DNA from 4 places in the Priestia sp. ST2 genome. Region 1 is predicted to be linked to each of the others. Evidence: riboswitches for the same ligand, from Rfam matches in the RefSeq annotation. Region 1 holds a riboswitch; each other region holds the start of a gene.

Region 1 (3,809 bases):
TTATAAAAATGAGGAACAAAATGCTATTTTAACTGAGATTAAACGGGTACTAAAGCCAGGAGGTATTATTTACATCAACGACTTTCTACTGAATAGTGATGAAAGAAATAAATTACGCTATGAAAAGGGACTCACCAAGTATCATACATATGGGGTTTTTGAATTACCAGATGGGGCCATTTTACGTCATCATAGCGAAGAACGTGTAAAAGAATGGGGAAATCAATTTGAAACCTTAGAATACAAGAAAGTAGAATATACAACTATGAATGGAAATCGTTCAAATGGTTTAGTTTATATGGGGAAATTAAATTAAATTTATTAGAAATAAAAATATACAGGAGGAATTGTAATGGTAGAGAAATTAGAGCTGGAAAAGATTAACCTTCAAGAAATTACAAAAGATATTAAAGATCAACATGTGAATTTTCCTGTATCGAATATTAATAATCATTGCCTTCGTATAGCTGTATTTTCAGGCGAATACAAATGGCACTATCATTCTAATTCAGATGAGCTTTTTATGGTTTTGGAGGGAGAACTTTTAATTGATTTTAAAGATAAAGATACAGCTGTGTTAAAACCAAATGATACGTTACTTATACCAGCTGGAACAGTACATAGAACCAGAGCGAAACAAAGAACAATAAACCTTTGTTTCGAGGATATAAACGCTGATACGATAATTATTGATGAGTAAATGAAATACATAACATAAACACTGTAAAAGGTTTTATGTTAACTAAGTTTATTATCATATACAAAACTTAGATTTTTAAAATTAACGCTTGAATCTCCAGTTACGTCAGGTATTATGATGAAATTAATTAGATTAATACTAGATTGTAAGGGGGTTATATAAGTTGGGTAATGATTTAAGTTTCTCAATTGGTAAATTTTCTAAGAAAACGGGTGTTTCAATAAGAACACTGCATTATTACGACGAAATAGGGCTACTCAAAGCTCAAAAAGACCTTAATTCGGGTCATCGACTATATGAAGAGGAACATATAGTAAAACTTCAAAAAATCGTAGCATTAAAATTCTTAGGTTATAACCTAGAAGAAATAGGATTAATGTTAACAAATACAAATCTGAATTTAAACTTAGAGAACACTTTAATTCAACAGAAAAAAGCATTTGAGAAGAAAAAGGAGCATTTAGACAAAGTTCTGAAGGCAATTAATCAGACGATTTCTTTATTAGATGATCAAGAGGATGTTCCAAGTGAAATATTAATTAGTTTGATTAATAACATTCAAAATGAAGAAGATCAACGTACATGGCTTGAGCATTTCACTTCTAAAGAGATTGCAGATAAGGTTTACAATAAATCTGACGAGGAGAATTTGTCTTTAGATAGGGAATTTATTGATTTATCGAGAGAAGTAAAAAGGTTAGTTGGAAAACCAGTTCATGATCCGGAAGTACAAGAGCTGGCAAATAAACATTTGCAGGCATCTCTTAAATACGTTGGTGAGGAAGCTATGCATGCTTTTGGAAAATTAGAGGACGAGGAAATAGAAGATTTTCAAAGTATGATGGCATCACCTTATACACAGGAAGAAGAAAAATGGTTGGAGCAAGTAATAGAATATTATATGGTTCAAAATGAAATGTATAATTCCATCCAACATAACCGTAAATAATTTCTTTTAAGCTAACCTTATTAGTAAAGATAGTTAAAGAAACCTATAGAATTTTCTATAGGTTTCTTCTGCTACTTAGAATTCACATTATGGTAACTAAAAATAAAGACTCTATACAGTGAGAAAATAGAAAAAGACTGTCTCTTTTCACTAAGAAGAGGCAGTCACTTTCTGTACAGTGATTAAAATGTTGTGTTGACGCTTCGTTGGACCTTAAATAGTTTGCTCAAGATATCAAAATTTATTTACATAAAAGAAAAAAAACGAATTATATTAAATATTAATTTTAATTGAAATCTTTCTTTACAAACGTCTTATTCAGGCGTATAGTACCTAACATACATATATAATCTTGCTATTTTCATACCTTTTATCGCTTAATCCACTAAGGAGTGGGGGACCCATTTTTGTGTGCACTTGCACTTGGGGTGAATCCTTCTGTAAGAAGGTAGGGCTACTCTTAAAGCCCGAATCCGCCAGCTAACCTCATAAGCGTTTGGAGAGAAGGTTTGCTTTTATTTGTCCTGGAAAGAACACTAAGCAGAACCTTAGTGTTCTTTTTTGTGTTTTTTTTCTGGGATGGGGAATGATGAAAGTAAACTAATATCAGTAATAGCAAAGGTTTCAGGAGGATTTTAGATGAGTTATTCATCCATCAAACGTTTATTAATTGGGAGGCCACTTAAATCAAAGGAGCTAGGTGAACAAAAGTTAAATAAGGTCAAAGCCTTAGCTATTCTTTCATCCGATGCACTTTCATCCGTGGCGTACGGCCCAGAACAAGTCTTAATTGTGCTTGCTACCATTGGAATGATCGCATTTTGGTATTCAATACCCATAGGTATTGGTGTACTTATCCTTTTAACAGCACTTATTCTTTCTTATCGACAAATTATTTATGCCTACCCAGAAGGTGGTGGCGCTTATGTTGTATCTAAACATAACCTTGGAGAAAATGCAGGGCTTATTGCCGGAGGATCTCTATTAGTAGACTATATTTTAACCGTATCCGTAAGTATTTCATCTGGAACAGATGCGTTAACATCTGCTTTTCCTGTTCTTCATGACTATAGAGTCATCATTGCTTGCTTATTGGTTATTTTTATTATGGTTTTGAATTTAAGAGGGGTAACAGAATCTGCTTCAGCATTAGCGTATCCCGTTTATTTGTTTGTTGTTGCATTGGTCCTATTAATAGTGATAGGAATATGGAAAGTAGCGACTGGTCAGGTCTCTCCTGATATTCATCCTGCTATTGGAACTGCAGTGCCAGGAATCAGTTTATTTTTACTACTACGCGCTTTTTCATCAGGATGTTCAGCCCTTACAGGCGTAGAAGCTATTTCAAATGCTGTAACAAACTTTAGACAGCCGGCTGCAAGAAATGCAGTACGTACGCTTGTTGCAATGGGCATGATTTTAGCTATTTTGTTTTCAGGTGTCATGTTTTTGGCTTATTGGTTTGGAATTGTACCTAAAGCAGAGGAGACAGTTGTTTCACAGCTTGCTTCCCAGGTATTTGGACGAAATGGTTTCTATTATTTTGTTCAAGGTACGACGGCTTTAATTTTAGTGTTGGCTGCCAATACAGGCTTTTCAGCCTTTCCGTTACTGGCTGTTAATTTAGCTGTAGATAAGTATATTCCTCGTATGTTTACAATACGTGGTGATCGTTTGGGCTATTCAAATGGAATTGTCACACTAGGAATTGCCTCTATTGCGCTCATCATAGCGTTTCAAGGTAATACAGAAAGGTTAATCCCTTTATATGCGGTTGGAGTATTTATTCCATTTACGCTATCTCAAACGGGCATGATTGTAAAATGGCTAAGAGAAAAGCCAGCTGGCTGGCAAGGAAAATTAGTGACCAATTTTATAGGAGCTTTTATTAGCTTTACTGTCCTAATTATTTTCTTTACAACAAAATTCTCACAAGTATGGGCTGTTTTAATCTTCTTACCTCTTATCGTCTATCTGTTCCACCGTATTAAGAACCATTATGTAGAGGTAGGAAAGCAACTGCGTATCAAGCCGGGAGATAAAGAAGCATTAGCCTTAGAAGGAAATGTAGTTATTATACCAGTTGCAGGCTTAACAAGAGCTGTCGAGAATTCAATTAACTATGCAAAAATTATTGGAGACACTGTGATTGCGGTCCAT
Region 2 (6,636 bases), on a different contig from region 1:
TTTGAATCATATCAACCGGTATATCCAGGATCAACTGCCAAGGTTTCACGTGACGTTCAGCCTTAGGTAGTTTCCTTTTATATAGATTGATTGTTTTCAAAAAACAAGCAGGTAAAAGAGCTTTCTATTAATAGAGAGCTCTTTTACATTTTTAAGTAGACAGAAATGTCGGCACCTGATAAAATGAAGTTGTAAAACTTTCATTATTCGGAAAATTTATACCCTCCAGCTTTGGAGGGTTATTTTTTATGCTGTTGGACGAATAAAAGAGGCTGGGACAAAAGTAGTGTAATGGAAAGAAGATCCGAACGATGATTCGTTCGGATTTTTTCGTTACGTTTCAATCACTTTTCATCTTTTAAATGACTCAATAATGCAGGAGCCATCTCTACGTGAGAAAGGGCGATGTGTGAAATCGTTTTGGCATAAGGTGTAATTTCGTTAATAAATTGTTCGAGTATGTGCAGGTGAGGAAGCTGAAGCTTTGTAATAAAGCAGGCTTGCCCGGCGATGCGTTCACAGAATAAAGCGTAGGGATACTGAGAAATAAATCGTTTAAAACGCTCGTGCTCTCCGTTTTTCATCGTTACTTCAATAAAACACGACACGGGCAAATGCAGCTTTTCATAATCAATATCAATCGTATACCCTTTTATAACGCCAAAGCTCTCTAGCTGCCTTACTCGCTCTGCCACCGAAGGAGGAGACAAATTAATTTGTTTTCCTAGCTCTCGTAAGGAAAGGCGGCTGTTTTGCTGCAGCGCCTGCAAAATCGATAAATCAATTTCATCAATTTTCAATTGAAAACCTTCTTTCTCATTAACGTTTCATTTGATTAGTAATAGTCGATAAGATGTTTTATATGTAATCTGAAATTTCCATTTTTCTTACTATAATAATTAAAAAGGAGTGAGTGAAAAATGGCAAGAGTTTTGTTAGCAAACGAAGAGGGAACAAATTTTGAAAAAGCATTGAATTTAATTCCGCATGTAAAAAGATTGTATGATGAGCTTTACGACACGCTTTGGAACAGCGATATAGTAGAAAAAGAGACTAAGGAAAAAATAAGGCTTTATCTAGCAGGTGTTAACGGCTGTGAGACGTGTATGAGCATGTCATATGTAGGCGATGAGACGCTTAATCAAAAAGTGTTAAGAGAAAAAGAGCTGGAAGAAAAAGATCGCCTGCTGTTTCGATTTATTGATGTATACCGGGTGCGTCCAAAGGAGTTGACGGATGCTGATATGAATCAATTAAAGAAATTTTACAGTGATACGCAGCTGTTAGAGCTTTTAGCTGTTATTAATTTATTTGATCAATTTCACAAAATGATTGTCAGTTTAGATTTATACGATTTTTGCAGCTTGCAGGGCAAGTGAGGTCTTCCCTAAAAATATCTTGACAGACAAAATCCACAGGAGTAAGATAGCTTTCGTGAAGTGAAATGTATCATGAATCGAATCGATTATTCTAAAAAATAGATCATAGACATTTGAATAAAAATCGCTTAATCCATTACGGAGCGGAGGACCCATTATTTACGCACATATTGTGCTCCGGGGTGAATCCTTAAAAAGGTAGGGTTACTCTTAAAACCCGAACCCGACAGCTAACTTCGCAAGCGTTTTGAGGGGGAAGAGTGTGAAAAAACACAGGAGCCTTCCTGTGTTTTTTTGCGCTTTTTTTAAGAAAAAGATGTAATTTTTTAGAAAAAGTATAAGCTAAGAGAACACACAGCAGTTGAAGAAAGGAATAAATACATTATGAAAAAACAGTTTGCTGTATTGGGATTAGGTCGTTTTGGAGGCAGTTTGGTTGAAGAGTTTGCTAATCTGGATGTGGATGTGCTCGCTATTGACCGCAATCAGGAGGTAGTAAATAAATTTAGCAACTCAGCTACATATGTTGTGCAGGCGAATGCAATTGATGAAGCTAGCTTAAAGGGGCTAGGTATTCGCAATGTTGATCATGCTCTTATTTCGTTTGGGGATGATATCGAAGCGAGCGTGCTCGCAACGATGCTTTTAAAAGATATGGGCGTTAAGCAAGTATGGGTAAAAGCAGTAAATATGTATCACCAAAAGGTGCTGGAGAAAATAGGAGCGGACAAAGTCATTCATCCTGAGCGCGATATTGCTAAGCGTATTGCTCATCACGTGGTGTCAGAAAAGATCATTGATTACATTGAACTGTCAAAGGATTATAGTATTGTCGAAATTGTGGCCTCTAAGAAACTTCATAATAAAACGCTGTTTGATTTGAACATTCGTGCCAAGTACGGCTGCAACATTATCGGCTTTCAGCGAAAAGACGGGGAAATGGTGATTTCGCCTACCGCGCATGAAATAATTGAACAAGGAGATATGCTAATTGTTATCGGACATAATCGCGATTTGAACCGTTTTGAAGAAGAAGGAGTTTAACTTATGAAAAAACAAATCATTAAACTCACCCCTCCGCAGCTGCTTGTCTCCATTTTTGGCGGAGGAATTATTATAGGTGCTCTTCTATTGATGATGCCTGTTTCTACTACTGAGCCCATCCGGTGGGTAGACGCCCTTTTTACGTCTACTTCCGCGATGACAGTAACCGGCTTAGCTGTCGTAGATACAGGTACGCGTTTTACCGTCATTGGTCAAACGATTATTATGCTGTTAATTCAAATAGGCGGTCTTGGCATTATGTCATTTGCCGTGTTGATTTTTATGATGCTAGGTAAAAAAATTGGATTTAAAGAGCGTATGCTCGTTCAGCAGGCATTAAATCAAACGAGCATCGGCGGAGTTGTCCTGCTAGTTAAAAGACTGTTTATCTTTTCATTTTTAATTGAGTTTGTTGCACTTATCTTTCTAGCGATACGCTGGGTTCCGGAGTTCGGATGGTCTAAGGGGCTGTTCTTTAGCTTGTTTCATTCGATTTCGGCTTTTAATAACGCAGGGTTCGGACTATTATCTGACAGCCTGGTTCAGTATGTAGGAGATCCCATTATTAACATAACGATTTCTTTTTTGTTCATTATCGGTGGATTAGGGTTTACCGTCCTTGCAGATATGTGGGTAAAAAAATCCTATAAAAAGCTAACGCTGCATTCGAAAATTATGATCATCAGCACGTTTGCGATTAACGTGGTTGCCATGCTTTTTATTTTTTTCTTGGAGTACAGCAATCCACATACGCTCGGAAGTTTGTCATTAGGAGACAAAGTGTGGGCATCTTATTTTCAAGCTGTAACGACACGTACAGCAGGTTTTAATAGTATCGATATAGGAAGTTTGCATGATTCCACTATATTTTTAATGGTTATGTTAATGTTTATTGGTGCAGGAAGTGCTTCAACAGGAGGCGGTATCAAACTCACGACGTTTGTGGTGATTATTTTTTCTGTATGGGCATTTTTACGAAGCCGGGAAGATATTGTGCTATTAAAGAGACGACTTCTTCCTCTTCACGTGTTTAAGGCACTAGCCATCACGATGATTTCAATTATGTTTGTATTTGGGGCCATTTTCCTGTTAAATATTTCGGAAAACCTGCCGTTTGTAAAAATTATGTTTGAAGTTGTTTCTGCATTTGGAACAGTAGGTTTATCAATGGGAGCAACTCCTGAACTTTCGTACTTTGGACGCGTGATTATTATCTTTATCATGTTTTTAGGAAAAGTGGGGCCATTAACGCTTGCGTTTTCATTATCTAAGCAAAAGCGTGAAGCCGTTCGTTACCCAAACGAAGATATAATGCTGGGGTAGAAAAATCGCCTTCGATGAGGCGATTTTTTTATATTATTTATACGTTCAAGACATATAAGAGGTTACGCACAAAACAGTTGCGATGAATAAAAAGAAGGCAAAGACAAGAACAATGGGCAATTTAGAATGTCGGCGCATTAAAGGCCCCCCTTTTTTATAGTAAAAAAATCTCTTACTATATATAACGAAAGAAACAAAAATATGATTCACTTTTTTGACGAAATTTGAAGGTTTTTCTCGTTAAAAAAATCCGCACCCCTGTCCTAAACATTTTGCCAAGCTGTTGCATACACTAAAAGCAGATAACAGAAAGTGAGGGATGGTACGTGGGGAAACAAAATTTTGCGTTAATCGTTGTGTTATTTGTTTTACTTGTTATTGTAGGTGCGTCTGGCTTTCGCTTTTAAACGTTAACTTTATTTGCGCATAGCCCCCGTCAAAAAGGGCATACTAGGCGGAAGTAAAAACCAAAAATTTCTTCAATATTGCCGAACAATGAGTTCCTCTACTCATTCATCTAATCGGTATGTAGCCATGCGAAAGCATGGTTTTTTTTGAAATAAGAGGATGAATGATGTTCATCCCCTCTAAAAATTAGTAGTAGCAAGAACATCCTACGATTACTAATAGAATAAATAAAACAACGATAAATGAAAAACCAAAACCGCCTTTTGCGCCCATATGTGTAACCTCCTTTAATAAAATTCTCTATATCCTATGTACTAATTGGGTTAAGTGATTGAGAAATTTGCCTATTTTTTAACGGTAACGATCTTTTGAGAAAAATGAAGAACACTTACTTTTTTCATTTGTGCAGAAATCCTTTATGATAAAGAGGAAAAGGAGGGCAAAGTGGTGGGAATACATGTAGAATACGTCATGAATCAGCTAGAAGAGGGTAAGTGGAAAGAGATCAAACGTGAAATTCAACAAGAAATGAAGAAAAAACCTCAAGCATCTGATTTGTACTGTTACTTAGCAGTTTGTTTAGCAAAGCAAATCGAAGAATCAATTATTTTTGAAAAAATGGTATTAAATTTAGAAATGGACAGAGCTCTTCATCAGGCATTAACATTAAATCCATCTTCAAGCTTGGCGCATTTCGTTCGAGGAATAAAATACCGGGAAACTCCGCTTATGTTTGGAGGGAATTACGAAAAATCGCTGTCTTACTTGCAGCGGGCCCAAGATCTTGGTTTTGAAGGGGTTATGCTGCCGCTCGAACTCGCAAAAACCTATATTCAATTAAAAGAAATGGAAAAAGCGAAAGAACAAATCGCTTATGCCCGGGAAATCAATCCTACTCACGCGGATATTAAAAAAGTCGAAAACATGCTGCAAACAGGACGGTGAATCAAAAGTCCTGTTTTATTTTTGGTTTTTAGGAAACATATGCTGATTTTCATAAAGAATTGCTTTTTATATAACAATAAGAATATTTGTAGAAATTTTAAGAAGTGCATGTAAGTCCAACGACTTCTTAACTGCTAGATTTTCTATATTATTAGAGCGTTCAGTCTACATAATTCCAAAAATAGTAAGAAACTATCAGCCTATGGATAAATTGTTAGAAAATATAGATAATTGTAAATGAATAGAGAAAAGTTAAACATGCGACTAACTAAAAAAAGCAAAGGTCTGATTTACTTTGCTTTTTATTTATACACATATGTAAAAAATATCATAATAAACCAATTTATTCTTTGTGAAATCCATCGTTTCAGACGATGTGAAATAATGTATTTGAAGGAGGAGACCCAGGTGAAGGTTATGAAGATGTTGGTTATTGCATTATTTAGTTTAAGTTTAGTTGTCACACCAGCTGCTGCTGAAGTTCCGGGTGTCGACCATTCAATGAAACGAGGTGCTACACAAGGAATTGTAGCGGCATCTCACCCGCTGGCTGCTGAAGCGGGAAGGAAAGTTTTAGCTGAAGGCGGAAATGCTGTGGACGCGGCAGCTGCCATTCAATTATCTCTCAACGTTGTGGAACCGATGATGTCAGGTATCGGCGGCGGCGGCTTTATGATGATTTATGAAAAAAAGAAAGATAAAATTACGATGCTAGACAGCCGTGAAATGGCACCAGCTGATGTCACGCCTAAGCTGTTTTTAGATTCAAAAGGAAAAGTCATCCCTTTCAGTAAGCGTCACATAACAGGAAAAGCAGTTGGAGTTCCTGGTACGCTAAAAGGAGTAGAAACAGCCCTTAAAGATTATGGAACAATGGACTTATCAGATGTTATTAAACCAGCTATTGCTCAAGCAGAACAAGGAATCAAAGTAAATTGGTCGATGGCTCAGTACATTGATGAAAATGTGGACAAGCTTGAAAGATACCAAACGGCCGGTAATGTATTCGTGCCGAATGGCAAGCCGTTAAAAGAAGGAGATAAGCTTGTTCAGCCGGATCTTGCTAAAACATTAAAGCTTATTCAAAAAGAAGGATCAGACGCTCTTTATAAAGGAGAAATTGGAAAAGCGCTTGTTAAAGAAGTTCAAAAACGCGATGGAAGCATGACCATGGATGATTTGAAAAATTACGTTGTAAAAGAACGTGAGCCGGTTAAAACAACTTACCGAGGCTACGATGTGGTTAGTGCGGCTCCTCCTAGCTCCGGCGGATTAACCGTTCAGCAGATTTTAAAGCTAATGGAAGGTTATGATGTAGAAAAAATGGGTTCCAATACGCCTCAGTATTTGCAGCATTTAACGGAAGCGATGCACTTAGCTTTCGCGGATCGCGCGGCGTATATGGCAGATGAAGACTTTTACGAAGTGCCGAAAAAAGGACTGTTAGATGAAGATTATATTAAAGAACGTCGTAAATTAATTAATCCAAACAAAGCAACGCCTAACGTCAAAGAAGGAGACCCTTGGAAATATGAAG
Region 3 (6,636 bases), on a different contig from region 1:
AGCTAAGGCTTCTGTTGGATCACTTGTAAACTGCGACCGATATACAAACGCAACTTTCTGTGCCTGATCGGTCATCGCATCAATAATTTCTTTTACGCCGTGTCCAATACTTGCTGTAACTGCCCCCGACGAAGCATCTATGTACCTTTTTCCATCTTTGTCGTACAAATAAATTCCTTTTCCATATGAAATAACTGGGTAGTCGTCGTCGAGCAGCGGCTTTATTACATGAGTTTTATTCATTTCCGCACTCTCCTTTCAAACATACACTCTTATTAAACTGTATGCTGAAACGAAGAGTTTCTTGCCAATAAAAAAAGCCCTAGCATATAGCTAGAGCTTTTACGCTTATTAAGCTGATTGCGTTACAGATTTATCGATACGCTTTGCTTCTGACTCAGCCACAATAACGGCACACGCAGCGTCTCCCGTAATATTTACAGATGTACGAAGCATGTCAAGCAAGCGATCAATTCCAATAATCAATCCGATACCTGCTACAGGCAGACCAACCGAACTCAATACCATTGCTAGCATAATGAGACCAACTCCAGGCACACCTGCTGTACCAATACTAGCAAGCACCGCTGTCAATACAACCGTCACAAGAGCACCCAGCGACAGGTCAACGCCGTATACTTGTGCAATAAAAATAGTCGCTACACCTTGCATAATTGCCGTTCCATCCATGTTAATGGTAGCACCTAACGGCTGAACAAAACTGCTGATGGACTCCGGGACACGAAGATTTTTTTGAGCCACATTCATTGAAATCGGAAGCGTTGCATTACTGCTTGATGTACTGAATCCAACTGTCATCGCAGGAGCAAAACCTTTAAAGAATTCAATTGGGTTACGTCTGGCCATAAGAGCGACTGATCCCCCATATGTTACGATTGAATGGATAAACAGTGCGAGCACGACTACAATCATGTACAGCCCCATCGCTTTAATTGCCTGCCAGCCTTGACTTCCGACCGCTGTTGCAAGAAGCCCAAATGTTCCGTAAGGAGCAAACTTCATCACTAGATTCACAAGGTACATCATCAATTCATTGCCTTGCTCAAGTAAATTGTAAAGCCCTTTTGTTTTACTTCCAAGCATCGTTATACCAAAACCGATAAAGATAGAGAAAACGATAAGTTGAAGCATATTCCCTTCAGCCATCGCTTGAATTGGATTGACTGGAATCATATTTAAGAATGTTTCTCCAACCGGCGGTGCTTTTTCGGCTTCAAAAGAAGCGTTTTTTGTATCAAAAGATCCAAATGTTCCTGGTTTAATAACAAATGCTAATAATAAACCAATTACAATAGCAACGGTTGTTGTCACTAGGAAGTACGAAACTGTTTTAGCCCCGATTCTTCCTAGTTTTTTAGGATCTCCTAAACCTGCTACACCTAACGTGATAGAGAAAAACACAATTGGTACAACAAGCATTTTAATTAAGCTTAAGAAAATTTGGCCAAGCGGTGTAAACAAGTACTTGTCCAGCGGAGCAAAAGCACTTGGAGCAAAAGCGTTAATTAACACTCCTACAACAGCACCAGCAATTAGCGCGATAATGATCTTTGTCGATAGCTTCATAGATTTACCTCCCGTAAATAAATTATATTAGAATGATTCTAACTACTATACTTATTTTACCATGCATTGAGAACGATAACACTCAAAATATACAATATATTAAAAATTTTCAGATTAATAGTTTAGGAATATTTTTAGCTATACAAAAAACCATGAGAATATCATGGTGTCATAGACCTGTTATTCCCTCACTGAATGCTTACGGAGTTAGCTGTCGGATTCGGGTACGTGAGTTACCCTACTTGATTCATTCAAGATTCACCCCAAGTACATTACGCACAAATATGGGCCCCCCGTTCTCTTATAAAACAAAAGAGATTAAGCAAATAATTTTCTTTAATATTTTTGCATGATAATAATTGTTACTTTAATTAAAATTCATTTTATATGTTTCTGTCAAGTTTTTATTCAAAAATAATGCATGATTTTATCATAAAAAGTTGATAATTGTTATATTTTAAAATTTTTACATCATATTTCAATAAACCACAAATACTTATTTAACAAGACTTACAATCTAATGGATAAAAAATTAATTCAAAAAATAGTTTGTAAAGTGAACTTTATTCTCATTAACTCCCATTCATAAATTTGCATAATTATTCTAATATCCGTGTACTTTATTGCTTTCATAAATATTTTACTCATCAAAAAATAACTCTTTTCAACTGTTGATTTTATCCTTGTATTGCTTGATATACCCTCCCTAAAATTCCACTGAATTTATTGATGCAAAGAAATGGACATTATCAATTCGCCTTATTGTATTTAATTCTGTTCACGATAGAAGGATGGATTCCGTCATACTTTTTAAAAAAGAGCGGGTAATTATCATATAAAACTATCGGAGTTGGAGCGGTACAAGTTCTTTACTTTTTACTTAGTCGCTCTCGTTATTTAACACATAAAAAAAAGAGGCCGTGACGGCCTCTTTTTTTATACAGTAACAGGTTCAGAACTTGCTTTGCGATTCTTTAATTTTTCAACAATGTCACGCGCTACCCACACACCGCACGCACTTGCCTGCGCGAGCCCTCGCGTAATACCAGCTCCGTCTCCTCCCACGTATAAACCAGAAATTTCAGTTTCAAACTTATCGTTTAACTTCGGACGGGCAGAGTAAAATTTCGCTTCCACACCGTAAAATAGCGTATGTTCAGATGCTAACCCAGGCGTTACATGATCCAGTGCCTCTGTCATTTCAATTAAGCTTTTCATCGTATTATAAGGAAGCACTAAGCCCAAGTCACCAGGTACAGCTTCTTTTAACGTTGGTTCTAAAAAGCCTTCTTTAATTCGAGTCGCTGTTGAACGACGGCCCTTTAAAATATCTCCATACTTTTGAACAACTAAGCCCCCGTTTGACAGCATATTAGCTAATCTTGATACTTCGTGCGCATATTCGTTCGGCTGATCAAATGGATCCGAAAATTTATGAGAAACAAGCAGCGCAAAGTTCGTATTTTGACTTCCAAGCTTCGGATCTTTGTATGCGTGTCCATTTGCTAACATAATACCTGAATGATTCTCTACTACCACATGTCCTGAAGGATTGCTGCAGAACGTTCTGACTCTTGTACCTACAGACGTATTGTAAATGAATTTCCCTTCGTACAAGTGCTTGTTGATTTCTTCCATAACAACGTTGGATGTTTCGACTCGAACGCCGATGTCCACTTGATTGTTAATCATTTTCAAACGACGTTTTTTTAGTAAGTCGCTCATCCACTTCGAGCCGTCTCGACCTGGTGAAACAACCACTTTATCAGCCGTAATTCTTTCACCATTCTTCAATTCGATACCGCGCACGATATGCTGACCGTCTTCTTTTTCTGTTATTAAATCGGCTACTTCCGTTTTATACTGCATATCAATTTTTTCTTTTAAGTATTCATAAATGCTTTTTAAAATTTCCAAATTTTGCTCTGTTCCTAAATGACGCACCTGGGCACGCAATAGCTTTAATCCTGCTGCGTATCCGCGTTTTTCAATTTCACGAACTTTATCAGTTAACGGATCCGTAATCGTATCGGTTGCTCCGTGTTTTAAATTAATTTCATCCACATATTTAATTAAATCTACCACCTGTGATTCAGATAGATAATCCGTCATCCAACCTCCAAATTCACTGGTGATATTAAATTTCCCGTCTGAATATGCGCCGGCTCCACCAAAACCATTTGTAATAGAACAAGCGGGCAAACAGCCAGCAAACTCTTTTTTGCCAACCGCAGGCGGACATTTTTCAATTTTTTTCTGAAGAATCGGACAATTACGTCGATAGATATCGTGTCCTTTATCGATTAATAAAATAGTTGCTTCCGGTAATTTTAACGTTAACTCATAGCAAGTAAAAATCCCAGCGGGTCCTGCCCCTACCACAATAACATCATAATTTGAGTTCATTGTACATTCTCCCATCATCTTTTTTCTTTGGGTAAAAGATAAAAGTTATTGACCGAATTTTCTTTTTTTATTATCATTCGGTTATTTTCTAGCCATTTGATAATATATCAAAAAAAAATCCTTTAGTCAACAATATACACGAACATTAAAATAAAATATTTAAAAAACATTCGCTTTTATTCCGAACAAATAAAAACCAGTGAACGAATAGCAAGCGCTATGAAATGTTCACTGGTTCTTTAATGTACGGAAGAGCAATTTCTACTTTTGTTCCTACTCCTACTTTACTCGCAAATGAAATATGCCCTTGATGCTGTTCGATTATTCGGTAGCTAATCATTAACCCTAGCCCCGTTCCTGTTTGTTTAGTGGAATAAAATGGTTCACCTAGCCGAGCTAAAGATTGCTCATCAATTCCACAGCCTTCATCCTCGATAATGACCATGCCGTATTCATTTCTTTTCTCAACGGTGACTTTAACTGTACCTTTGCTCATTGACTCAAGCGCATTTTGAATTAAATTAATAAAAACTTGTTTAAGCGCATTTTCTTCACAAAAGATTGTAATCTCATCACTAATCTCATTAATAATACGACAGTTTTTATAATTGGCGTGTGTATCTAATAGTAATGTCACATGACGTATGATTTGATTGAGACTTTTGGGGTGGTATGAATTTTCAATTTTAGGCTTGGCCAGCGTTAAAAATTCTTGAATAATGGATTCGACGCGATTCAATTCTTCAAGCATAATATCATTGTATTCTTCGTTGTACTGTTTCGATGCTTTTAATAGCTGAATAAACCCTTTAATCGCCGTCATTGGATTACGAATTTCATGTGCTACTCCTGCCGCTAACTTGCTCACCATTGTAAGCTTTTCAGATTTGCTTGCCATTTCATCATATTTTTTTCGATCCGTTACGTCGCGAATAATATACTGAATGGCATCCTGTCCTTCAAACTTAATTTTGGTTGCCGAAGATTCAATAATGACAACTCCTTTTTTAGTCAATAGTTTCACATCAACACGCGGCCTCACGGACATTCCATTCATCAGCTGAACCATTCGTTCTTTTACGATTTCTAAATGTTCGGGGTGAATAAAATGAAGCCAAGGACGCCCGATATACTCTTCTTTTTTCTCGCCGCCAAGAAGTTTAACACCAGCAGGATTCAAATATTGAATTCTGCCTTCTCTTGTTACAATAAATGCATCTTGACTTTGCTGGACAAACTGCTTATATTGCTTCATTTTTCGAATGACTTCCTCTTGTTTTTCAATACTTGAGGAAAACTCTTTCCACTGAACAACTAAGAGCGGAATATCCCCTTCCGTGCGCTGAATATGGATGTGCATCGGAAACTGCTGATCTACTTTTTTCTTAAGTAAAACAACTTCTTCCTCTTGCTTTCTTAACGGTTCCACTTCATGCTTTTCAATAAAAAAGCGATTTGGCTCTTCAAATACATTACAGGAAAGAAGTCGTTCTTCCGTCGTTTTAAAAAGGTGGCAGCACGCTTCATTTAAAATTTGAATATCTCCATCCATATTCATTACGAGCATTGGTGTAAATGACATTGAAAATAGCTGTTGAAATACTTTTTCCTTTTCCATATATTCACCTTCGCTTATTGAGTTACTAGCTATAGTATAATATGGTAAATGTTGATTTGGCAAAATTTTTTTATTATTTAAACAATTTATATGCAAGTTTGTCCTTTTCTATCTGTTATAAAAAGCTCGCACATGCGAGCAAATGAGGCCTAATCAGCAAAAACAGGTGCAGCCAATGATGATTAATAAAATAAATAGCACAACAATTAATGCAAATGACTGACCCGTTCCGCAATGATGATAACCGCCAATTGGATAGCTAATTGGATAGTGGCAAGTATCATATAGGTGGTGATAGCCTCCGTGATGGCATGGGTCGTAACAATCGTAGTTATACATAGCAATCTCTCCTCTTGTTTTTTTTATTCATTTCGTACACTGTACTTTATATGCATTAGTTGATTGTCCTGTATGTGCATTCGCCCATTTTTTACTTTCTCTTACGCCATATTCGCCTTTTGGGCTGCAGCGTATACGAAAACAACAAAAGTAAAATACTTCCCATTACCAGTAACGTAGTAAACTCTTTCATAAATCCAATAATGCCCCCTATATACGGGAGATGGTATGCGTAGCTTCCAATCACTTTAAAAGAAGCAGGCAAAGAATCTCTTTGAGCTGTAACCAGTACATCAAGCTCTTGATTATGGGCCAGTACAAGTTCATTCTTTGAAGAAGATGATTCGTCTCTAAAGACAACTATATCTCCGCGATGCAGATGGTGATAATCCGTTTCTTGAACGGTCACGGTGAAACCAAATAGACTTGGAAATGTACTAACAAATAAAAATGTAAAGCAGATAGCATAAAGAACAAGTACATATCGAAACGCAGAAAACATACATTTATTGATCATAGGTAATCAGCTCAATTCGCTCGGTTACTTTATTTAGCGCGGGGGTAATGTGAATAAATGAAGTAGAGCGCTCTGTAAATTGAATTAAAAGTAGCAGCAGTAAAAAACTTAACATAATTAACCGTAGCATCCGAGCATAAAAATCGCGCATGCTCTCACTCCTTTTTTC
Region 4 (6,636 bases), on a different contig from region 1:
TATATGCATAGGTGTAGATAGTTGAACATATGAACGCGGGGAACCAAAAATCCCCCAAACGATTGCAACAATTAATGGAGAACCTATTGCTAACAGTACTTTCATTGACCCTTTTCCAGTTTGAGCTCCCCAGTAGGCTAGTGAGCCAAGTGCAAATAGTTCCAAAGAAAATCGCAACATTAAATTTAAAACCTTGATTAATGAAAGGATATTCATCTTACATTAATCTCTTATGTCTTCACTGTTTTTACTTTCTTGTTTCATCGCGTTTATTCCTCTTAAAAAAATATCTATTAGCATAAGAATGCTTACATCAAGATCATGGGGAAGACCAAACCCTTTTTTCTGCTCAAGTGAAGCAAAGCCATGTAAAATACTTCGTAGCCCACGTGTGGCGTGTAAGGTTTGCTCTTCTCCTAAACGGTATTCGTTAAGTACTTGAATAACAATATTAACGGTTTCATTTTGTATGTGCTTAAGTTCCAGGTCATCAGAATTAGGAGAACGAAGCATTGCTTCATACAACCCTGGATGATTGCGAACAAAAACTATGTAAGCTTCGCCTAGTGCACGAACCGCATTATCTTTTGAACGTCCTACAGTTGCATGTATTAATACTTTATAAAGTTGTTCGTAACCATAAACAGCAAGTTTTTTCCTTAATGCTGGTAAGCCATTTACGTGATTATATAGAGAGGGTGGACGAATATTTAATTTTTTAGCAAGTGAAGCTAATGTTACTTCGTCTAATCCTTGTGCATTTGCCATTTCTGTAGAGGCTTTTAAAATAGTGTCTAAATCAAGTCCTGGTCTTGCGGCCATAGTTAAACTCCTTTCTCACTATAGGTTAAGTGTGTTTCAAATTTAACCTAGCTTTTGTAATCGCATTGTTCATAGCTTTTTCTGGTTGTTTTATCATTTTTCCATGTCCTACAGCAAGCAATGAAGGACTGTAATTTAATAATTTGTGAGCACTCTGAAGTGCAAGTTTTTTATTCCATGTAGCCATTGCTGGAAAAGGAAATAAAGGTTGGAGCTGTCCAGTTACTGCCATACCACCCCTTGTTTGAAACGCATCACCAGCAATTAGGGTATCGGTACGGGTATCAAAAAATGCCATTGAACCTGGCGTATGCCCAGGAGCAGCTATCGCAATTAGCGAACCAATTTGGTCACCATCTTGTAATAAAACTTCTGCCCGGGTTTCTAAAGTTTTAGGTACTCCGCCACGTATAGGAGTATTCGGTTCATTAGGATCTAATGTAGTATCTCCACTCATTAAACGGGCATCTCTACTTGAAATATGTACAGGAACATTAGGAAGTAATAGCTTTATTTTATCAAGTGCTCCTACATGATCTTCGTGCGCATGTGTTAAAAGGATACGTGTAATGGGTTTGTTAATCTTTTTAGCAGCTTGTAATATTTTCTTAGCACTGTAAGGAAGCGCAGCATCAACTAAAGTTAAACTATCACTCTCTTCAACTAAGTAACAATTAACTGGGAAAAGTCCTGGTAAGAAAGTCAATTGATACAAGTATGCTTCTTGAATGATTCTCATAGGAATAGCTCCTTCTTATATTAGTTTTAAAACTATTTCCATTTATATATTAACTAATGTTATTAGTTTAAGCAAGTGAATGTATGAAAATTTGCGAAAATTAGCATAAATGAATAAAAAATTAAATTGATAAGAATGTTGAGAAGATGAAGCAGATTTCATTTTTTAATATGCGAGCAGTATTCGTAAGTAATTAAAGCGCCAGGAACAAGGCTTAGAAAGATAAAAAGGAAAATTGAAAGTGATTAAACTAAAGATGATTGCTTTACTCGTTATTTTTGCTTATGTGACTAGTCATACGGTCTATTTATTGTTAAGTGCCTATCATTACGGTTTTTCCAATAGGTAATATTGTAGAGATAAAAAGATAAATCTCCGTTATATAAGGACATCTGTACATTGTAGAATATTTATATAAATATGAGAGCATAAAACGAGCGTAGGGTTGATTATTCCAAGATCGTACTTAAAGTAATTAACTTTATGCTCGTTTTGTGATTAAAAGTAAATGGGTGATTGGGTTATTGGAGTCTCATAAAGTGATTTTAAAAGAAGCTTTAAAAGTTGAGATTGAAAAAGAGAGACAACTTTTGATTGAAACAGCATTTAAAGAGGGGTTTACAAGTAGCAATACGGTAGAAATTAGTCAATTTATTGATGAGATGCTGAATGAATTAGAAAAAATTAAATAAGTAGCTAATATCTTTTAATAAAGAATAGTTTTGTAAATAATAACCAAACTACATTATAAAGTGCATAATGAATGGAGTGTACATATGTATATCACTGTATTGATTAATTCTTTGATACTAGGTTTTGGTTATTATTTATCCATTGTTTTTTTACCAGAGATAATGGGTGTAAATCCATTAATACCTAAGTATCTTCTTATTTCATTGGGTACAATCTGGTTAGTTTCTTCAAAAAATAAATGGTGGATTAATATGATATCTATACTTTTAGCCAATATGATATCATTTCCCGTCGTAGATGGATTATTAAAATAAATAGAAAAAAGCTATCTCAAAGGGGACAATGAGATAGCTTTTTAGGTTTTCGAATATGTCGTTGGTAAGATCATAGCATATTTTCCAAATAAACAAAAGCAACCTCATATCCCATGGCATTGGAAAGAGGTTGCTTTTGTCATTCATACTCGTTGAAGAATGCATAGCACCATAAACAATAATATCATATTTTTACCATATATACTATATTTTACATGTTTTGCATATGAATAAAAGGTGCACTTTTTATTCATTCGTTTGGGTTATGCCCTAGTATGAAACCCTTACGCGTCAAGGATGTATAAAAAGCTGCATAACTCATAAATGAGACCTCTTTCGAACCCTTACTCCCAGAAGGGTTCTCTTTTTTGATGGGTTCCGTTAAGAGACATTATGTTAACTACACTTGTATATTCTATACAACATAAAAACGGAAAAACTACTGCTCCTGTACAGTAGTTTTCCTAGTCGTTGAAATATAGATGTTTTGTTGATAATACTCTATTGCATCTTGGGTAGTTTGCTCACTATATAAGAAAATATTCATGTTGGGTAAGTTACATACTACTAGTCCATACTATTTTCTTACGTTTTGGACAATCCTGTTAAAAGGTAATCTTAGTGAGAGGAGAAGAGAGAAAATATTAGTAAATATTATTATGGGATTTATTGTACCTTGGATTTTTGGTTTCATATTATACAGGAAAGAACCTATAATCGTTCTTTTAATTGCACCGGTAGGAATGACAGTAGCTTTTATACTAAATGATTGGGGAAGTAATTACTTTTGGCAATTCAAACCGACTTTTAGAGATCTAAGTTTATCAGCACTCCCTTTAAATATTGGTTTCTATCCTGTCTTATCTTCTTTTTTAATTTACTTTAAGATAAAAAAGAAGATTAATACGATTATCCTTTTACTTTGTTTTACTCTCTTTACTACAGGTTTCGAAGGTATAGGTTTAGTCTTAGGAAAAGTAGAGTATTTTAATGGATGGAATATTCCGGGAACTTTTATTAGTTATTTAATAGCCTATTTTATTATTTATGGCTATTATCGAAGTTTAGTAAAGCATCATATTCTAAAGAATTAAGCTTTTCTTTATAAATATAAAGGCTTCATACTTATTTGAAGCCTTTTTTTGTTTTATTTCCGAGAATGTTGATTATGTAAACTGATTTTGTATATTCTATTCACTTTTCATATTAGCATTCATTAGTAAAAAATAAGAAAGAACAACATAGCATTTTCTTCCTGTGATAGCATCAATTTAAGTAAATTCATAAATAAATTAAGGAGAGATCAGAATGACAGTTCGTTTAGTGAAAGGATCAGATTATTATGTAATATCTCCGTTAATCAACAACTGGTGGAATGGAAGGCAAATGTCTGACTTGTTGCCAAAGCTTTTTTTTGATCATTTTAAAAATACTAGCTTTATTGTTGAAGAAGAAGGTGAAATCATAGGCTTTTTAATTGGATTCTTATCTCAATCTTATTCGAATGAAGCATACATTCATTTTGTTGGAATCCATCCGGAGTACAGGGGAAAAGGTATTGGGAGACAACTATACAATCAATTTTTCGACGTAATTAAACAAAGTGGCCGCAATATTGTTCGTTGTGTGACTTCTCCTGTGAATAAAGCTTCAATTGCTTATCATACTAAAATGGGTTTTGAAATTGAACAGGGGAATAAAGACAATCAAGATAAGGTTCTATTTGTAAAGTACTTGAATTAATTCAAGTACTTTTCCTACCCATAAAAAACATTATGGTAACTAAAAATAAAGACTCTATACAGTGAGAAAATAGAAAAAGACTGTCTCTTTTCACTAAGAAGAGGCAGTCACTTTCTTTACAGTGATTAAAATGTTGTGTTGACGCTTTGTTGGACCTTAAATAGTTTGCTCAAGATATCAAAATTTATTTATTTACATAAAAGAAAAAAACGAATTATATTAAATATTAATTTTAATTGGAATCTCTCTTTACAAACGTCATATTCAGGCGTATAGTACCTAACATACATATATGATCTTGCTATTTTCATACCTTTTATCGCTTAATCCACTAAGGAGTGGGGGACCCATTTTTGTGTGCACTTGCACTTGGGGTGAATCCTTCTGTAAGAAGGTAGGGCTACTCTTAAAGCCCGAATCCGACAGCTAACCTCATAAGCGTTTGGAGAGAAGGTTTGCTTTTATTTGTCCTGGAAAGAATACTAAGCAGAACCTTAGTGTTCTTTTTTGTGTTTTTTTTCTGAGATGGGGAATGATGAGAGTAAACTAATATCAGTAATGGCAAAGGTTTCAGGAGGATTTTAGATGAGTTATTCATCCATAAAACGTTTATTAATTGGGAGGCCACTTAAATCAAAGGAGTTAGGTGAACAAAAGCTAAATAAGATCAAAGCCTTAGCTATTCTTTCATCCGATGCACTTTCATCCGTGGCGTACGGCCCAGAACAAGTCTTAATTGTGCTTGCTACCATTGGAATGATTGCATTTTGGTATTCAATACCTATCGGTATTGGTGTACTCATCCTTTTAACAGCACTTATCCTTTCTTATCGACAAATTATTTATGCGTATCCCGAAGGCGGTGGCGCTTATGTTGTATCAAAACATAACCTTGGAGAGAATGCAGGGCTTATTGCTGGAGGATCTCTATTAGTAGACTATATCTTAACCGTATCTGTAAGTATTTCATCTGGAACAGATGCGTTAACATCTGCTTTTCCTGCTCTCCATGACTATAGAGTCATTATCGCTTGCTTATTGGTTATTTTTATTATGATTTTAAATCTAAGAGGAGTAACAGAATCAGCTTCAGCATTGGCGTACCCTGTTTACTTGTTTGTCCTTGCATTGGTTCTTTTGATAGGGGTAGGCATATGGAAAGTAGCCACTGGTCAGGTCTCTCCTGACGTTCATCCGGCTATTGGAACTGCAGTTCCGGGAATTAGTTTATTTTTACTACTACGAGCTTTTTCATCAGGATGTTCAGCCCTTACAGGTGTAGAAGCTATTTCAAATGCTGTAACAAACTTTAGACAACCGGCTGCAAGAAATGCAGTACGTACGCTTGTTGCAATGGGCATTATTTTGGCTATTTTGTTTTCAGGTGTCATGTTCTTAGCTTATTGGTTTGGAATTGTACCTAAAGCAGAGGAGACGGTTGTTTCGCAGCTCGCTTCCCAAGTGTTGGGACGTAATGGTTTCTATTATTTTGTTCAAGGTACGACAGCTTTAATTTTAGTATTGGCTGCGAATACAGGCTTTTCAGCCTTTCCTTTACTAGCTGTTAATTTAGCTGTAGATAAGTATATCCCTCGTATGTTTACGATACGTGGTGATCGTTTAGGCTATTCAAATGGAATTGTGACCCTTGGAATTGCCTCTATTGCGCTCATCATAGCATTTCAAGGCAATACAGAACGGTTAATTCCTTTATATGCTGTTGGAGTATTCATTCCATTTACGCTATCTCAAACAGGTATGATTGTAAAATGGTTAAAAGAAAAGCCAGCTGGCTGGCAGGGAAAGTTAGTAACCAATTTTATAGGAGCTTTTATTAGTTTCACAGTACTGATTATTTTCTTTACAACAAAATTCTCACAGGTATGGGCTGTTTTAATCTTCTTACCTCTTATCGTCTATCTGTTCCATCGTATTAAGAATCATTATGTAGAGGTGGGAAAGCAACTTCGTATCAAGCCAGGAGATAAAGAAGCATTAGCATTAGAAGGAAATGTAGTCATTATACCAGTTGCAGGCTTAACAAGAGCTGTCGAGAATTCAATTAACTATGCAAAAATTATTGGAGACACTGTGATTGCGGTCCATGTGGCATTTGACCGTGAAAGCGAAAAAAGAATGGAAGAAATATGGAAGGAACGATATCCTGATATACGCTTAGTTACATTCTACTCACAATATCGAAGCTTAATTGGACCTCTTTTACGCTTTATTGATCGTGTAGAAGAACGAGCTGATGATAGCCATATGGCTGTCACCGTTTTAATTCCGCAATTTATCACAAGAAAAAGCTGGCATAACGCATTG

Evidence for each region. A riboswitch is a leader RNA that binds a small molecule or an ion and turns the genes downstream of it on or off. The one in region 1 is predicted to bind cyclic di-AMP.
Region 2: it holds a riboswitch for cyclic di-AMP, as region 1 does, so the genes downstream of both, AC0KUU_RS04955 (potassium channel family protein) here and AC0KUU_RS29825 (APC family permease) in region 1, are expected to answer to the same signal.
Region 3: it holds a riboswitch for cyclic di-AMP, as region 1 does, so the genes downstream of both, AC0KUU_RS04290 (dicarboxylate/amino acid:cation symporter) here and AC0KUU_RS29825 (APC family permease) in region 1, are expected to answer to the same signal.
Region 4: it holds a riboswitch for cyclic di-AMP, as region 1 does, so the genes downstream of both, AC0KUU_RS29780 (APC family permease) here and AC0KUU_RS29825 (APC family permease) in region 1, are expected to answer to the same signal.

Annotation. Positions count from the first base shown of each region.
Region 1 is NZ_JBVVNT010000024.1:39-3,847, reverse strand. Features, by position in the region: partial or broken gene AC0KUU_RS29840 (class I SAM-dependent methyltransferase) at 1-316, shown strand, start outside; gene AC0KUU_RS29835 (cupin domain-containing protein) at 371-700, shown strand; gene AC0KUU_RS29830 (MerR family transcriptional regulator) at 864-1,649, shown strand; cyclic di-AMP (ydaO/yuaA leader) riboswitch at 2,014-2,158, shown strand; partial or broken gene AC0KUU_RS29825 (APC family permease) at 2,289-3,809, shown strand, end outside.
Region 2 is NZ_JBVVNT010000001.1:971,921-978,556, forward strand. Features, by position in the region: gene AC0KUU_RS04940 (peptidyl-prolyl cis-trans isomerase) at 1-70, shown strand, start outside; gene AC0KUU_RS04945 (Lrp/AsnC family transcriptional regulator) at 345-800, opposite strand; gene AC0KUU_RS04950 (carboxymuconolactone decarboxylase family protein) at 921-1,379, shown strand; cyclic di-AMP (ydaO/yuaA leader) riboswitch at 1,495-1,639, shown strand; gene AC0KUU_RS04955 (potassium channel family protein) at 1,764-2,423, shown strand; gene AC0KUU_RS04960 (TrkH family potassium uptake protein) at 2,427-3,746, shown strand; gene AC0KUU_RS04965 (YjcZ family sporulation protein) at 4,073-4,153, shown strand; gene AC0KUU_RS04970 (YjcZ family sporulation protein) at 4,341-4,427, opposite strand; gene AC0KUU_RS04975 (tetratricopeptide repeat protein) at 4,602-5,099, shown strand; gene ggt (gamma-glutamyltransferase) at 5,508-6,636, shown strand, end outside.
Region 3 is NZ_JBVVNT010000001.1:844,293-850,928, reverse strand. Features, by position in the region: gene AC0KUU_RS04295 (aspartate aminotransferase family protein) at 1-243, opposite strand, end outside; gene AC0KUU_RS04290 (dicarboxylate/amino acid:cation symporter) at 352-1,587, opposite strand; cyclic di-AMP (ydaO/yuaA leader) riboswitch at 1,768-1,922, opposite strand; gene AC0KUU_RS04285 (NAD(P)/FAD-dependent oxidoreductase) at 2,524-3,993, opposite strand; gene AC0KUU_RS04280 (ATP-binding protein) at 4,211-5,611, opposite strand; gene AC0KUU_RS04275 (YjcZ family sporulation protein) at 5,765-5,950, opposite strand; gene AC0KUU_RS04270 (hypothetical protein) at 6,042-6,467, opposite strand; gene AC0KUU_RS04265 (hypothetical protein) at 6,457-6,618, opposite strand.
Region 4 is NZ_JBVVNT010000022.1:4,154-10,789, forward strand. Features, by position in the region: gene AC0KUU_RS29750 (YrdB family protein) at 1-180, opposite strand, end outside; gene AC0KUU_RS29755 (TetR/AcrR family transcriptional regulator) at 223-822, opposite strand; gene AC0KUU_RS29760 (MBL fold metallo-hydrolase) at 848-1,561, opposite strand; gene AC0KUU_RS29765 (aspartyl-phosphate phosphatase Spo0E family protein) at 2,101-2,253, shown strand; gene AC0KUU_RS29770 (hypothetical protein) at 3,114-3,662, shown strand; gene AC0KUU_RS29775 (GNAT family N-acetyltransferase) at 3,877-4,311, shown strand; cyclic di-AMP (ydaO/yuaA leader) riboswitch at 4,622-4,766, shown strand; partial or broken gene AC0KUU_RS29780 (APC family permease) at 4,897-6,636, shown strand, end outside.